DNA from 3 places in the Candidatus Thiodiazotropha sp. AKAK2 genome. Region 3 is predicted to be linked to each of the others. Evidence: predicted binding sites of a transcription regulator. Region 3 holds the regulator's gene; each other region holds the start of a gene.
The links. Region 3 encodes FliA, which starts transcription of late flagellar genes. Its sites were predicted from a motif close to GCTAAAGTTNNNNNNNNNNCNGCCGATA; they were not measured.

Region 1 (5,448 bases), on a different contig from region 3:
CTGTACTTATCCCTGAAAAGCCTATAGTCATCTCAGTTATGCCCCTCTTAACAAGTGAGCAGTTTCAATCTTAAAACTTGTCGTCCAACAGTACGCCTTGAAGCATCCCTTCTGTGGCCTTTTGAACTTGAGATATAACATGCAAGATCTGGTCCGAAGGCACCTGACGGATCACCTTTCCAGTCTCGGAATCGATGACTCTCAGTACCTGCTGCCCGGTTTCATCGTCCACGCTGAACTCCAGATCCCTTGAGACGAGCTGATTCAGATTCTCTACCTTACTGGCCAGCTCAGAGGGATCAATCGCAGACTTTTCTTCCAGTGCTTGATCTTGTTTCGGTGAGATTTTTACCGGCTCGGAACTCTTCGGTTGTATCTCAACGCTACTCTTGCCATCAGTACTGGGAACGTCACGTTTATAGGCGTATTGATTGGCCAAATCAGTGATTACGTTTGGCATGGTCATACCCTACTGTATATGTTCCAAGTTTAGCACCCGGGGGCGGCGAGCGCCCCCGGACCCTACCTTACTGCAGCAGGCTCAATGCCAACTGAGGAATCGAGTTGGCCTGGGACAGGGCTGCAACACCTGCCTGCTGGATAACCTGAGCACTGGTGAATTTCGCTGTTTCGCGGGCGAAATCAGCATCCATGATACGTCCGGCAGCAGCATATTGCGCTTCTTCCATACTGGCGGCAACACGGCCGGCCTGTTCCAGACGACTCTGCAGCCCACCAATGTTGGCAAGTGCAGTTGAAACCGCGTTGAGGTCGGCATCAGCCGTTGCGGTATTGGAGATCGCAGCGGTACGGGCTGCCAGGGCGGCAACTGAAATGTCGATGGTTTCAGTTGTGTTTGCACCGACCACGATGGTGCCGCCGCCACCGAATACGGCGGTGCCGTTGAAGGTCGCACGACCCAATGAAGCGGTGATTTCTGCGGTAAGCGCATCAAATTCAACAGACATCAGAGCCTGCTGTGCTGCGGTGTAGAGACCACTACCGTGTTGTACGGAGAGCTCACGTTGACGCTGAATCATGTCACTGACTGACTGCAGGGTTGCATCCGCAACACCCAGGAAGGATGTGCCGTCAGCAATGTTACGCTGTGCTACGGTCAAACCGCGAGCCTGTGCAGTCTGCAACTGGGCGATCGCCAGACCGGCGGCGTCGTCTTTCGCCATGTTGATGCGAAGACCGGAGGAGAGGCGTTGAACGGAAGTTTGAAGATCGGATTGTGTACGATTCAGGTTTTTCTGTGCGGCAAGGGAAAAAACGTTAGTGTTGACTGTGATTGCCATGACTAATTCCTCTATCTATACCGATGATGGCATCTATGATTAAGCGCTCGATCACCGGCGATTTGCATTTAGCGGATATACCATTCAATTGTTGGTATTTACCGCCTCCGCTATTTGTAACGGCCTCAAGGCGGAGAACTTTAACCTGAATTGTCTTTTAAGAAGTAGATGACTTTAACAGCCATACATTTATAACCAATTGTTTTTTATTGATTTTAAACCCAGCATAGCCCGACCAAAACGAACCGGCAATGATCTTGTGCTTTAACTTCCTGCCGCTTTGCCGGCAATAACTGCCGGCTCACGGGCAAAATAAATCCGCTTTTTTAGGCCCATTAAGACGGATGGATTCAACCGGCCATCAGATCTGCCTCGACAATATTTTTCGCAAATTCATGATAGACACCGCCAATCTGCTTGGCCATGGTATCCGGGAAGGCATGAAACTCGCCCGACTCGATGGCTGCAAGGATGCACTGGGGCACCAGCTCAGCCGGTTCGGCAAGCTCACTCAGGCCGGCACTGTTGGCCATGTCGGTGGCAATCGGTCCGGGGTGTACGCTGACTACCTGGGTACCCTGCTCTTTCAACAGATCACGCAATCCCTGGGTGATGGAGTAGGCAGCCGCCTTGGACGCTGAATAGGTGGCAAAATCGGCAAAGTTCTTCATCGACGCGACTGAATTGAGCTGCACCAGCACCCCGCCCCCACTGGCTTTCAAGATTGGCGCGAAGGCCTGGGCCATGCGCATCAAGCCATAGACATTCACCTCCATCTCATCCTGCAGCGCCACCACGGCATTGCTCGCCAGGGGATTGGCTACGTTCAACATACCCGCATTGTTGACGACAATCTCTACATCAGCAGCAACCGTTGCGGCCTCGATAATGGTCTCCGGCTGATGCAGATCTATCTGTAGGGGTACCAATTGATCGCCATAGATTTCTGATAACGGGCCAAGAGATTCCGTTTTGCGTGCAGCGGCGTAGATTTTCTTTGCGCCGGCTTTGAAAAACTCTTCCACAATGCTCCTGCCGATACCCCGATTGGCTCCGGTCACCAGCACTACCCGATCTTTTACTGAATTCATCGATAGATACCTCGAAATAATAGGGTTATTTTGTACCGATCGGTACATATTGAAAAACTATACCGATCGGTACATAATGTCAAGCATCAACAGCAAAAAGCCAAAGAGCATGCAATGAGTGTTGGCCGGAAGAGATCATTCGATAAGTCAGAAGCGCTGGACAAGGCGATGCGCCTGTTTTGGGAGAACGGCTATTCAGGTACCTCAGTCAGCGATCTGACCGAACAACTGGGCATCAACAAACCGAGCCTCTATGCAGCCTTTGGCAACAAGGAACAGCTCTTTCAGTCGGCATTGGAGCGTTACATGGCCCGCTACGCTGCACCTCTGCTCGAGCAGCTCACCACGCCTGACGAAAAGCCATTGGCTCAGCGCGTACGCCACTATATGAATAACATCATCGAATTGGTCAGCGACACGAGCTCCCCGAAGGGCTGCCTGTATGTAAAAAGTAGCTGTGAAGCAGGTGGGACCGGCATACCTGAGGAGATAACCCAGTCACTGCAAAACATGGGGCTTGCGTCCCAGCAGGTTCTCACCACCCTGTTCGAACAGGAACAGCGTCAGGGACGACTTTCAACCACAGCTGAACCAAAGGTCCTGGCAGACTATCTGATGTCTGTTTTATATGGGATTTCAGTATTGGCCAGGCAAGGCAGACCAAAACAGGAACTCAGCACCATTGTTGAAATGACAATAAAAACCCTGTCTCTGCAATCTGCTGACACGGCTTAGGGCCTGTTAACACTAATCCAATACGCCCTGTTGTGCCTGAAAAAGTGCCAATCAAGGCGCGAGGAGCGTAGTTTGGTTGTTCCAAATGAGCAACGAGCAACGCGGAATGGCGCTTTTTCAGGCGCAACCCGAAGAGCTGGGGCTGTTTTTGCGCCCAGCAGGGAGTATTGGATTAGTATTCACAGACCCTAGTTCCTGTTGCAGGACAATCCGCTTAGGTCTAACCTATAAATTCATCTGTTTACAAACCGGGGCCTGATAGCACTTATCAGCCGATACAAGCCAATCCATGTCATCTGTTCGGAAATTCATTGCTGTCATCATCGTGCTCTCCCTGGGTGGGCTTTCAACCGCCTGGGCCTATGACACACATATCGTGGATTCCATCGATCATCAACATACGCTAGCTCAGACAGACACGGGACTAGCCCATGATGAAGCCGATCATGACGACGATCATTGCTGCCATCTTGGCATTCACCTGATCGGCATCAGGAATGTGTCCCACCCGGTTATAAAAATCACTCAATCCATGCTGCAGACCCGACTTTCCCCCAACCTTTTTGTCAGTCTGACAACAGCGCCTCCTCTGAGACCCCCTCAATCCTGAGACCGACCAATGGACTGCTGCGCCGGTTTGCGCAGTGATTGTTTGGACAGACTTGATCAGACCTTGCCTAGGTAAATTCAACTCATGGATGTCCAAGTGTGTCTATTGAGTTGTCTGTTCTGCAATCATTCAGCCGCTTGAATCAGGGGCAGTTTTCCGCCCATTCGTTGTCCGCAGGTTCTGCGTGCCATCAAGCACTGCTGGTGTTGATCTTTTACCACCCGGCTGCCGGGTAGATGCAGGCAACTCCCGATCCCAGAAACGGGAGAATTTGTATGAAATCTCTAACCATTTCAGGCCTCCTGGTGATGTGCCTCAGCTATGCTGCCAATCAACCGCAAGGCGCCTGGTTCCTGTCATCGGCCCGCGCGGATGAGCAGCCGGCTATCGATGATCAGCACTCAGATGCAGAGCATCAGCATGAGATTGAGGATCACGACCATCAACACCATGCCTCTGAGCCCGATCATCCACATGATCATGCTGAACAGAATCATGATCACACATCTCAGCACAGCTTTGAAGAAAGCGACCATGGGCAGGGGGGAGAGGATGACCACTCCGAGCATAACCACCCTGATGAAGAGGCGATCCAACTAACGCCGGAGGTGATCAAAGAGTTTGGCATCGAGGTCGGTGTTGCAACCCGTGGCAACATCAGCCGCACATTGCATCTATCGGGAGAGGTCATCTACAACGCCGACCGCATCGCCCATGTCAGCCCGATGGTCGCCGGTAGAGTACAACAGGTAAACGTATCGGTCAGCGACCAGGTGGAGGCGGGTCAGGTGATGGCCGTTCTGACCAGCCGGGAGCTGGCTGCCACACGCAGTGACTACCTGGCCGCAGTAGCCCGTCTTGAACTCGCCCGGGAGAATCATCTGCGCAATAAGCGGCTGCTGTCGGAAAAAGTGGGCACCAAGCGGGATGCCGATGAGTCGCGTCAGCTCTACCGGGAGGCGGTCATTGCCCGCAACCAAGCTGTCAACAGCCTATATGCCCTGGGCTTCACCAAGCAACAGGTCGCAGAGATAGCCGAGCTCGATGTAACCAGCTTCAGTGCCTATCAGTTGACAGCGCCGTTGAGCGGCATCGTCACCGAGCGCCATATCACGATTGGCGAGGTCATCGGACAGGATGGTGCTGATGTACCCTTTGTGGTCGCCGACCTCTCATCCGTCTGGATCAACCTTACAGTCTACCAACGGGACCTGCCCCTGGTGAGGCGCGGACTGCCGGTAACCATCCGTTTCGGCGAACAGATTCCCGACGCACAAGGACAACTCGCTTTTATCAGCCCTGCGCTGGATGAGACCACCCGGACAGCAACCGCCCGGGTGGTCGTGGAGCAGCTGCACGAAGCCTGGCGCCCTGGCTTGTTTGTCTCCGGTGAAATCGAGGTGAGTGGTGATGAGACAGCCCTGCTGGTACCTGCAACCGCCCTCACCGAGATGGATGGCAAGCACTTGATGTTTATCCTAACGGAAGCGGGCTTCGAACCCAGGGAGGTCAAAACTGGCCGCTCGACCCCCCAGGTCGTGGAGATTATCGACGGCCTTGCCGAAGACGAACACTTTGCGTTGAACAATGTATTGGCCTTGAAGACCGAGATTGACCGTGCTGCGCTGGAACATGCCGGCCACACCCATTAGGACTCCCTCATGATTGAAAAGCTGATCGACTTTGCTTTGCATAACCGCTTGCTGGTGGT
Region 2 (5,448 bases), on a different contig from region 3:
GAGCCTTCCGTATCGCCACCCTGATCAATAAGGTCAGCGATCACGGCGCAAACCGTTTTGGTGGCGTCATCTTCACTCGCAAAGATAACTCAGCTCTACACCGATTGAGTGACCTGAAAGGCATAAGATTCGGCGCAGTAAATCCGACCTCGCTTGGTGGTTTCCTGATGGCCAGGCGGGAACTGCACTCCCATGACATAGACGTGGAAAGGGAGACAACGCTGCATTTCTTCAACACCCATGATGCTGTGGTTGATGCCGTTATCAGCGGTGAGGTAGACGCCGGAACGGTTCGAACTGATACGCTGGAACAGATGTCCGCCAGCGGCCTGGTTAAATTGCATGAGATCAAGGTACTCAACTTACAGACCAATCAGGGCTTTCCCTATCTGCTCAGTACCCAACTCTACCCGGAGTGGCCATTGGCTGCGCTACCACACACCCCCAAATCGCTTGGTGAAAAGGTCTCCATTGCCCTGTTAAAAATGCCTCAAGATCATCCTGCAGCTGTGAGCAGCCGGATTTTGGGCTGGACGGTACCGGCAAACTATGAACCTGTCCATGAGCTCTACCGAAGCTTGAACATTCCACCGCATAAGCGTCTTCCACCCACTTTGATTGAGTGGACCGAGCACCACCCCATCGCCACAATCATGACGCTTGTCTCCATGCTGCTGATCATAATCTCACTGATACTCCTCAGCGAGAACAATCGCCGCTTGCGTAACACCCAACAGAGATTGTCGCAAACGATTGGCAAGCTGAAGTCCACTGAATCGAAACTGAAAGACAACCTTTCTCAGCTGCAAGAGAGTGAAAACAAGTTTACCCAGCTGGCTGAATCCGCATTGGACGCAATCATCATGCTCGACCCACAGGGCAATATCGAATTCTGGAACCCTGCAGCGAGTAAGATATTTGGTTACACATCCGAGCAGGCAGCAAATCTGCTCATCGACCAATGGCTGCCAACTGACCGACAGGAGAACCCGATCCTCAACTATATCGGCAATTGCGACAGCCCTCTCAGCGGCACACTGCTGGAGCTTGAAGCCATACGAAAATCCGGTGAGCGGTTTCCGGTCGAAGCCGCCATCTCATCGGTCACCCTGGATCGGGGCTGGCATGTGATCTGTCTGATCCGGGACATTACCCAAAGAAAGATCATCGAAACCGAGCGGGAGCAGCTGGCACTGCAACGCACTCAGCACCATAAAATGACGGCATTGGCTCAACTGGCGGATGGCATCGCCCATGAGATCAACACTCCCATACAGACCATCAACAACAATTTGAATTTCATTGAGGAGGCTCATCAGGATAGCCACGATCTGATTTCGACCTACCTGACGCTGACAGCGGCGATCGAAAGCAATTCCGATCTCTCGGCGACGCTGGAGGCGTGTAATGAGAAGCGGGATGAGATCGATCTCGACTACCTCAAAGATGAGGTCACAACCACCATCCGACAGTGTCACCAGGGTACCGAGCAGGTCTCCAGAATTGTTCGCTCAATGCGTATTTTCACCTCCGACAACGCCCTCCATGAGCCTACAGACCTGAATAAGCTGATCAGGGATATCGTGGCTATCAGCCGCTATCAGTGGGAACAGATTGCCGAACTCGAAACAGACCTGGATGAGACCCTGCCGCTGGTGAGCTGTTCACCCAGCGAAATGCATCAGGCCCTGATCAATATCCTGATGAATGCGGTCCAGGCATTGCAGGAGAGCTCAAAACAGCACACTGGGAAGATCACCATTACCAGCCAACAGCGCGGCCAGTATGTACAACTTGCCATCTCGGATAATGGTGACGGCATTCCGGAATCAGCCCAGGATCAGATCTTCAACCCATTCTTTACGACAAGGGATGTGGGAGAAGGTACTGGACAGGGGCTCACACTAAGCCACGATATCCTGGTACGAAAACACAGTGGAAAGTTAGACTTCGACACAGAAGCCGGTGTCGGCACGACTTTCCGCCTTCAATTGCCTTTGAATCAAGCCGCTTAGTCCATCAACAACCACTGAAATACCTGACTTAATTCAAGGGTTACCTGCATAACCAAGTGTTCGACTCCGTAAAAACTCAGGTTTATAAGTATTTCGTCATATGGCTTAAAAAATAGTAACTCCCGCCGATACTCTATTTACCTTTAATCAATAACTCCTGCAGATCTCTGCGAGGATCAAACTATGTTTGGCTTAAGTAATAAAAAGACCCTCACCCTTCAAGCAGAACAGATCACTCAGCAGGATGCTAGGATTCAGGCACTGGAACAGGAACTGGCTGCTGCAAAAGGGGACAATGACACACTCCGGCAGGAAACGGAGAGTCTGCAGAGTGAAAAACAACTCTATCAGCAACTGTTTGCGAATTTTTCCAGCTTAGGTGAGTCGTTCAGCCAACTGCAACACTCCCTGAGCCATACGGCAAACTCAATGAAGGAAGAGAAGCAGAGCGCCATTAAAGGCTCAGAGATCTCCTCGCAGGCCATCTCCGGGGTTGAGGTGATGAGCAGCGAGATCGATAACGTAACCACCATCTCCCGGGAAAGCTCCGACAGTGTGGTGAAACTCAGCACCATTGCAGACAGCATCAGCAACTTTGTCAGTATCATTCAGGGGATTTCTGAGCAGACCAATCTGTTGGCACTCAACGCTGCGATTGAAGCGGCCAGAGCCGGCGAGATGGGCCGGGGTTTTGCGGTGGTTGCCGATGAGGTGCGTAATCTGGCAGGCCGAACCCGTGAGGCGACCACAGAAATTGCCGCCCTGGTAGATACCATCACCCAGGAGACAAAAAAATCTGTCGAGACCATGTCATCGGTGATGGATGTCACGGACAATTTCCAGAGTCAGGTTAGCGGATCCATACAGATGATCAAAAAGCAGTTTGAGCTATCCAAGGAGATGGAGAGCGCCATTGCCTCAACTTCACTGCGAACCTTCGTTGAGCTGGCCAAACTCGACCATCTGATCTTTAAGTTCGGCATCTATAAGGCCTTCATGGGACTCACAGAAGCGGATCCCTCGAATCTACCGGACCACAGAAACTGTCGTCTGGGTAACTGGTATTACACAGGGGAAGGTCAGGATTGCTTCTCCCAGCTCAACGGCTACCACGAGATCGAAGCGCCCCACCTTGATGTGCACAAAAATGGTAAACTGGCGATGGAATGCGCCAAAGCCGGTGACCACAAAAACGGCATCAGCGCGATATCCAAGATGGAAGAGGCCAGCCTACTGGTACTTTCAAGTCTGGAAGATCTGGCCCGCGCCGGTGAGAGCAATTCCGACATCCTCTGTAGCAGCGACCATTAACCACCTCAGCGACTGACGATTCTCAGCAGAACCGTCTGCACAAACGATAACCCGCTGACCTGAGAGGTCAGTGGGTCGAACTCGATCGCAGCAGATCAGTGCTGACCATCAACCAAAGCTGTGGCGCGTTCAACCATTTTATCGACGATGGCGTAGATTCCCACATGCCTGCTGGGACTGAGATGCTCTTCCAGCCGTAAACGTTTGAACAGACTGTCCACATCCATATTTCTGATCTCCTGCAGACTGCGATAGGAGAGCAGATCGATCAGCACAGCCAGTACACCTTTGATGATGGCGGTATCACAGTCTCCCTGAAAACGGATCAAGCCTGACTGACGGGGATCCAGCTGAGCCGCCACATGCACAGTACTCATACAGGGCTTAACCCAGTTCGCCTCAGTTTTAAGGGCATCCGGCATCGGTGGGAGGTTCTCACCCAATTCGATCAGATATTGATATCGGGTATCCCAATCATCAAGAAACTCGAAAGTTTCGACGATCTGCTCAATGCTTTCAGCTTCAGACAGGATGGTCATATCAGCTTGTTCCCATGCACAATATCCAGCCGACGCCCAAATCGGTTACCTGCAGATTTTCAACCATACTGTTGATCAAGGCGGAGCTGCCAGAGTTGAAGATTTCACACGCTGAATGATTCACCACAGCCACAACTCTGTTTCACATTGGGATTGATAAACTCAAATCCCTCGTTGAGCATATTCTCTTTGACAAAATCGATGGTCATACCATCCAGCATGGGCAGACTCTGGTGATTCACCACAATCTTCACCCCGTGGCTTTCAAATACAAGGTCATCCGCATCGACCTGCTCCGCATAATCCACCACATAGGCAAAACCGGAACAGCCACTCTTTTTCGTTGCCAGGCGCAGCCCGATACCCGAGCCGTGACCGGATAACATCCTGCTGACATGTTCAGCCGCTCTGTCAGTCAACTGTATGGACATCTCGACACCTCTACTATCCTGAAAAGAGCCTCATGAACAACCATGATGCCCGCCAGGACTCACATCATTACAAACACTACAGCAATCCCAACTTCATCTGCGCCTCTTCACTCATCCGCTCCTTGCTCCAGGGTGGACTCCAGACCAGATGAACAACCGTATCCTCAACACCAGGTACCGCATCGATCACACGCCCCACTTCTCGGGGCAGGGTTCCCGCTACAGGACAGGCCGGTGCGGTCAAAGTCATATCGATCTCCACCTGCCCCTGATCATCAACCTCCAGCCGATAGATCAAACCCAGATCATAAATGTTGACCGGAATCTCCGGGTCATAAACCGTGCGCAGGGCTTCGATCAATTGATCCTGACTCGGTACACTGCTCTTCGCCTGACCGGGCAGAAGTGACTTTACAGCTTCAACCAAGCGACTCATGATTCGTCTCCGGTTCTGTCAAACCGACAAAGTTCATGCGTCTGTTAAGCAGCTCGATCAAGGCCTGGTGTTCAAATTTCTCGATGATTTCCGCCAGGAATCCCTGACACAACAAAGCCCGGGCCCGCTGTTCATCAAGCCCCCGGGAGCGCAGATAGAAGATCGCCTGATCATCCAGCTGCCCAACCGAGGTGCCATGACTGCAGATCACATCATCGGCCAGAATCGTCAACTGGGGTTTGGTATCCACTTCAGCCTGTCTCGACAACATCAGATTGGCATTATGCAGATGGGCCTCACTTTTTTGCGCCCCCTTACCAACCTGTATCAGGCCATCGAAAACCGCTTTGCCGGCACCACGCAAGATCCCTTTGAAGTTCTCCCGGCTACTGCAATTGGCCAACTGGTGATCAATATCGAGATGAAAATCAGTCAGCTGCCCATCATCCACGAGATAGAGACCATCCAGTTCACAATGGGCATCGGGTTGTTGAAAACGATTTGAGATAAAGGTGCGTGACCAGCAGCCTCCAATCGCTGCCATTACCCCGTAGTAGGCTGCCTTGCTCTGCAGTGCGATATGCAGATCGCTCAGATGATAGGCCTGACGACTCTCCATCTGAATGCGCTTGTGACTCAGAGTGGCCTGCTCAGCCAGGCTGATCTCGACCACCTGATGGTTGAAATAGCTACTCTGTTGATCCTCTGAGATGAAG
Region 3 (5,448 bases):
TGAAAAGGCAGGGCAGGGGATGAAGCGGTTTTCATGGAGGCGTTCTCTTCGGCAGATACGCCAGCTGGTCGGCAGACCGAGTGTTGTGACGTCCAAACCTTGCCGTAAAAAGCCGGCTTATTGATCTTGGCGGCGGTCAGGAGGGGGGCAAACCGAGTTGGCTGTAACTGATCTGTGGGAGCGGCAATGTCAAAGTAAGATGTATAAGTGATTAAGGGGTTGACTGAAATGAACATTCATTTTATGTTTGTCGCTCTTCTAAACTATCCGCTTGGTGGCTGAATTGATCTCTCTTCGAACTCGCGCCCGCGCTTGGGCAGAAATGTTGTTTGCTTCACTGTTGTTGTTCACTGCTATGGCTCAGGCAGAGCAGGTAATCGATGACTCAGCTGCACTCAATGGGGTGAAATCGACCAAAAGTGTGTTTCTCATCGACTTTACCAACCCACGTAAGACGGCGTTCTATCTCGATATCATCCGAGGCACCCATGAAGGCCTTGTAAAACAGGGCGTTACACCGAATATGGTACTGGTGTTCATCGGTGAGACCGTGCGCTATCTCTCCACCAAGCCTGACGACACCCTGGAGATGGAGTTCGGCGAAGACCTCAAATCCATTGCCGAAACCGCCAAAATCCTTAAACAGAAGGGGGTGCGCATGGAAGTGTGCGCCATTGCGAACCGTGTCTTCAAGGTTGAGAATGAGACTGTCTTACCTCAGATGGAGGTGGTGGGAGACGGATTTATCTCCCTCATCGGCTGGCAGACACAAGGTCACAAACTGGTGCCGATCTTCTGATTGGCCGCCTTACCGGATTTTTCATCCGCCTGTTGCCGGCCAGTTCCACTCTGGTCGGGATGGCAGGCGCTCGTCGTTGTTCGAATCATCAATCTCTTTGTGATTGGTATCCGCATCGAAACCCGCTTGTTCCACGTCCATTTCTGTTGAGTACCGGCTCTAATTACAGACTCCTTGTTCGACTGAATTCTCTCTGCCGAAACCTTGGCGCTGCCCTCTGTAAGGAGTCAATACCCTGGCGTGCCGGGGCCTTGACTGATCCGCTGGCAAATCAGGTCATTTCTTCCAAGTTATTGTAAAATGGATAATATTCCTGATCCCAAAACCCCATGTCACGATTGGAATGGTTGTTGCATATGATCATTAGGAGCCGTGTGTGGGGAGAGTTTGACGGGTTACTGCCGGCTCAATTTTAGCTAACCCGGAACTAATTGCTGCGATGTTTTTTAGCTAAGCAGATTAACAGGCACAAGCCCGAAGTCGGGTGACTGCCGGGGATTACGGATTATGAAAATAAGACGTTTTTTCGCCTCTGACATGAGACAGGCCTTACGTCAGGTTCGAGAAGCTTTGGGCGCTGATGCAGTGATCCTCTCAAACAAGGGTGTGGAAGGGGGTGTCGAGCTGGTGGCTGCGGTGGATTACGATGAATCCGCCTTCAACAGTACCCAGCCAACCGCTATCGAGACCGAAGAATCCACCACCCAATCCCAGCCTGCTGTAAGCAGAAACTTTGCAACCGCCGCCTATACGGATATCGAAGAGAAAATCAAACCTGAGACTGATCGCGCCAAGCCAAAGGCTGACTACGATCCGGAGCCTCCCCTGGAGAGACCTCGGGTTGAGTGGAGTCAGGACCCGGTGTTACGGGAGATGCGTCAGGAGATGCAGGCGCTGCGGCGAATGATGGAGAACGAGCTTTCCGAGTTGACCTGGCGTGATCTCGGCCATCGTCGTCCCCAGACTCAGGAGTTGATCCGACAGTTGATGGGCCTGGGGCTGGATGCGGCCCATTGTCGTGAACTGGCCTATCGGGCCGAAGATGCCGAATCCCCTGAACAAGCCTGGCTTCAGGCACTGAATCACCTGCGCCGTGAGTTGTCGGTGGAGAGCAATGACCTGCTGAATGCCGGTGGGGTATTGGCCCTGGTCGGACCCACCGGTGTGGGCAAAACCACCACCATCGCCAAGTTGGCCGCCAAATTCTGTCTGCGTCACGGTAATCGTCACCTCGCCCTGATTTCTGCCGACAGCTATCGAATCGGCGCCCAGGAGCAACTACAGAATTATGGCCAGATTCTCGATGTGCCGGTTCGCAGTGCCTCGACAGCTGAAGAGCTGAGCAGTGCACTGCACGCTTTCTCCGAAAAACGGCTGGTGCTGATCGATACCGCCGGCATGGGGCAACGGGATCTGAAACTGACTGAGCGACTCGGCCTGCTGAAGCAGGGCAATCATCCGGTCAAGGCACTGCTTACACTTTCGGCAACCACCCAACGCAGTGCATTGAGTCACGCGATACGCTCATTCGGCGCTATCTCCCCGATTGGCGCGATTCTGACCAAAATGGATGAAGCCGCTTCACTGGGTGGCGTAGTCTCCGCACTACTGGAGTCCCGGTTGCCTTTGGCATTCACCACGGATGGTCAGCGGGTTCCTGAAGATATTCAGGTTGCCCGGGCGGAGATTTTAATTCGGCAGGCTGTTGAAATGACGCAACAGACAGAGCATCAACCCGATGAGGAGTATCTGGCTATGGCCTTCGGAGGAACGAGTGAACATGCAAATGTCTGAACAGATCGAAGACCAGGCTACCGGACTGCGCAGAATGGTGAATCCAGAACCCGTCAGAGTGATCGCCGTCACCGGAGGTAAAGGTGGGGTAGGCAAGACCAATATCTCCGCCAATCTCGGTGTGGCCTTGCAAGAACTCGGGCGAAGGGTCATGCTACTGGATGCGGATATGGGGCTCGCCAATCTGGATGTGGTACTCGGATTACATGCTGAACACAATCTCTCCCACGTGATGCGGGGGGAGTCTTCACTGGAAGATATCATTGTTACCGGACCGAAAGGCATGAAAGTCGTGCCCGGGGCGTCCGGTATGCAGCATATGGCTGAAATGTCGCGTGCTGAAAACGCCGGTTTGATCCATGCGTTCAGCGAGGTGGCCAACGATGTGGATGTGCTGCTGATCGATACGGCAGCCGGCATCTCCGATCTGGTGATCAGCTTCAGCCGGGCCGCTCAGGAGCAGATTGTGGTGGTGTGTGACGAACCGGCCTCGATCACCGATGCCTATGCGATTATCAAGTTGTTAAATCGTGAGCATGGCATCAGTCGATTTCGTATACTGGCGAATATGGTGAAGAGCGTCCAGGAGGGCAGGGACCTATACAATAAGATGTGTCGGGTCACCGATCAGTACCTTGATGTTATGCTCAGCTACATGGGGAGTATTCCTTTTGATGAGCAGCTCAGAAAGGCGGTAAAGAGCCAAAAACCGGTTGTCGAGGCTTTTCCTCGCTCCAGAGTAGCGCAGGCGTTCAAGAATTTAGCTAAAAAGGCCGATAACTGGCCTGTACCAACCGGAGTCAGTGGGGATCTGCAGTTTTTTGTCGAACGCCTGATCCAATTTTCAAGCCAATATGGGGAGTAAGACGGTGAACGGTTTAGCGACATACACCGCCGTGCAAAAACAGCAGAGCTACAATGATCTGGTTGATCAGCATGCAGGACTGGTAAAGAGGATTGCCTATCATCTGATGAATCGGCTGCCACCCAATGTTCAGTCTGATGACCTGATCCAGGCCGGTATGTTGGGCCTGCTTGAGGCGAGTAAGAATTATGATCCCACTCAGGGCGCCAGCTTCGAAACCTATGCGGGTATCCGCATTCGTGGCGCCATGCTGGATGAGATCAGACGCAGCGACTGGACACCTCGATCCGTGCATCGCAAGGCACGCATGGTGGCGGAAGCGATGCGTGAGATCGAAAACCACGAAGGCCGGGATGCCCGGGATGTTGAAGTGGCGAAGGCGCTGGATATGAGTCTGGAGGATTATCACCAGATTCTCCAGGATTCGACCGGCTGCCGGATCTTCAGTTTGGATGAACTGACCGCTGTCAGTGACGGTTTTCCGGCTACCCGGGAAGGCCCGATGGACAGTCCGTTCGATGGCCTGCAGAAGGATGCGTTCAAGAAGGCGCTGGCAGAGGCGATTGCAAGCCTGCCGGAGCGGGAGCGATTGGTAATCGCGATGTATTACGATGATGAAATGAATCTTCGTGAAATCGGCCATGTGCTGGGTGTCAGTGAATCCAGAGTCTGTCAGATACACAGTCAGGCAACTCTGCGTCTGCGTTCACGTTTGACGGACTGGCTTTCATTGGTACGTGACGAAGAGTAGTAATTGGTTGGCCTGTGTGTGCCGAGACTGGAAACCACCGGTGATATGCAGGAGGGAGTGAGCATTGGATAAAAACATGAAGATCCTGATTGTGGACGATTTCTCCACCATGAGGCGTATTATCAAAAATTTGCTACGCGATCTGGGTTTCAACAATACCCAGGAGGCAGATGACGGTCTGACGGCGCTGCCGATGCTGCAGAGCGGTAATTTCGATTTTCTGGTCTCCGACTGGAATATGCCCGGGATGACCGGCATCGATCTGTTGAAAGCCGTGCGGGCAGACGAAAAACTTGCCGGTCTGCCGGTTTTGATGGTGACCGCCGAATCAAAACGTGAGCAGATCATCGAAGCGGCTCAAGCCGGCGTCAATGGTTACGTCGTCAAACCCTTCACCGCTACGACCCTTGAAGAGAAGATCAACAAGATCTTTGAACGTGTGGGTTGAGCTTCTATCGCCTGGAGTTTATCAATATGGGGCACAATCAGGATAACCAGCAGCGGTTAGAGACGGCAAGAGCATTGGTAGCCAGCCTGGAATCGGGCGATCAAGAAGAGTCTGAAAGACTGATTGCTTCTTTAACATCCCCCGCAAGTAACGATCAGTTATTCCTCGAAGTCGGTCGCTTGACCCGTGAACTGCATGATGCAATCAACGGCTTTTTACTCGATGCAAAAATCAGTGACATGACAACGGTGGAAATACCGGATGCCAAGGAGCGACTGACCTACGTCATAACCATGACCGAGCAGTCGGCGGATCGCACCCTCACCGCAGTGGAAAAGAGCATGCCGTTGATCGAGGGAATCGAGAAGCAGTCCACTGAGCTTTCGGAGCAGTGGGAGCGACTGCGTTCCCGCATGTTGGATAAAGAAGAGTTCGTGGATTTGAGTCGCGACCTGTCTCAGTATCTGCTCAAGTCAAAGGAGGATGCGGCAGAGTTGCACAAAAACCTGTCCGATGTGCTGATGGCACAGGATTTTCAGGACCTCACCGGTCAGATTATCCGCAAGGTAATCACTCTGGTACATGATGTGGAAGAGAAGTTAGTCATGTTGGTCCGTATTACCGGCAACAAGCTTGAAGACGATTCTGGCAAGAAAGAGAAGGAAGAATTGGCTGGCCCGGCAATTCCTGGACTCGATCAAGGCGATCAAGTGACCAGTCAGGATGACGTGGATGACCTGCTCTCAAGTCTTGGATTTTAGTTATTCGAGTTCAGACCGATATATCAGTCA

Region 1: the regulator FliA is predicted to act here: its motif matches at 1,419-1,446, upstream of AC4IE8_RS18170 (flagellin).
Region 2: the regulator FliA is predicted to act here: its motif matches at 2,119-2,146, upstream of AC4IE8_RS14955 (methyl-accepting chemotaxis protein).

What each region holds. Positions count from the first base shown of each region.
Region 1 covers NZ_JBSYOP010000036.1:19,147-24,594, forward strand. Annotated here, with positions in the region: gene fliD (flagellar filament capping protein FliD) at 1-31, opposite strand, end outside; gene AC4IE8_RS18165 (flagellar protein FlaG) at 71-460, opposite strand; gene AC4IE8_RS18170 (flagellin) at 528-1,301, opposite strand; gene AC4IE8_RS18175 (SDR family oxidoreductase) at 1,652-2,392, opposite strand; gene AC4IE8_RS18180 (TetR/AcrR family transcriptional regulator) at 2,507-3,127, shown strand; gene AC4IE8_RS18185 (hypothetical protein) at 3,417-3,737, shown strand; gene AC4IE8_RS18190 (efflux RND transporter periplasmic adaptor subunit) at 4,013-5,389, shown strand; gene AC4IE8_RS18195 (efflux RND transporter permease subunit) at 5,399-5,448, shown strand, end outside.
Region 2 covers NZ_JBSYOP010000032.1:22,176-27,623, forward strand. Annotated here, with positions in the region: gene AC4IE8_RS14950 (PhnD/SsuA/transferrin family substrate-binding protein) at 1-2,015, shown strand, start outside; gene AC4IE8_RS14955 (methyl-accepting chemotaxis protein) at 2,199-3,326, shown strand; gene AC4IE8_RS14960 (SufE family protein) at 3,422-3,865, opposite strand; gene AC4IE8_RS14965 (HesB/IscA family protein) at 3,970-4,296, opposite strand; gene AC4IE8_RS14970 (SUF system Fe-S cluster assembly protein) at 4,373-4,732, opposite strand; gene sufD (Fe-S cluster assembly protein SufD) at 4,716-5,448, opposite strand, start outside.
Region 3 covers NZ_JBSYOP010000038.1:262,020-267,467, reverse strand. Annotated here, with positions in the region: gene AC4IE8_RS21270 (hypothetical protein) at 1-124, shown strand, start outside; gene AC4IE8_RS21265 (DsrE family protein) at 323-799, shown strand; gene flhF (flagellar biosynthesis GTPase FlhF) at 1,307-2,593, shown strand; gene AC4IE8_RS21255 (MinD/ParA family ATP-binding protein) at 2,580-3,458, shown strand; gene AC4IE8_RS21250 (RNA polymerase sigma factor FliA) at 3,463-4,209, shown strand; gene cheY (chemotaxis response regulator CheY) at 4,286-4,657, shown strand; gene AC4IE8_RS21240 (protein phosphatase CheZ) at 4,684-5,418, shown strand.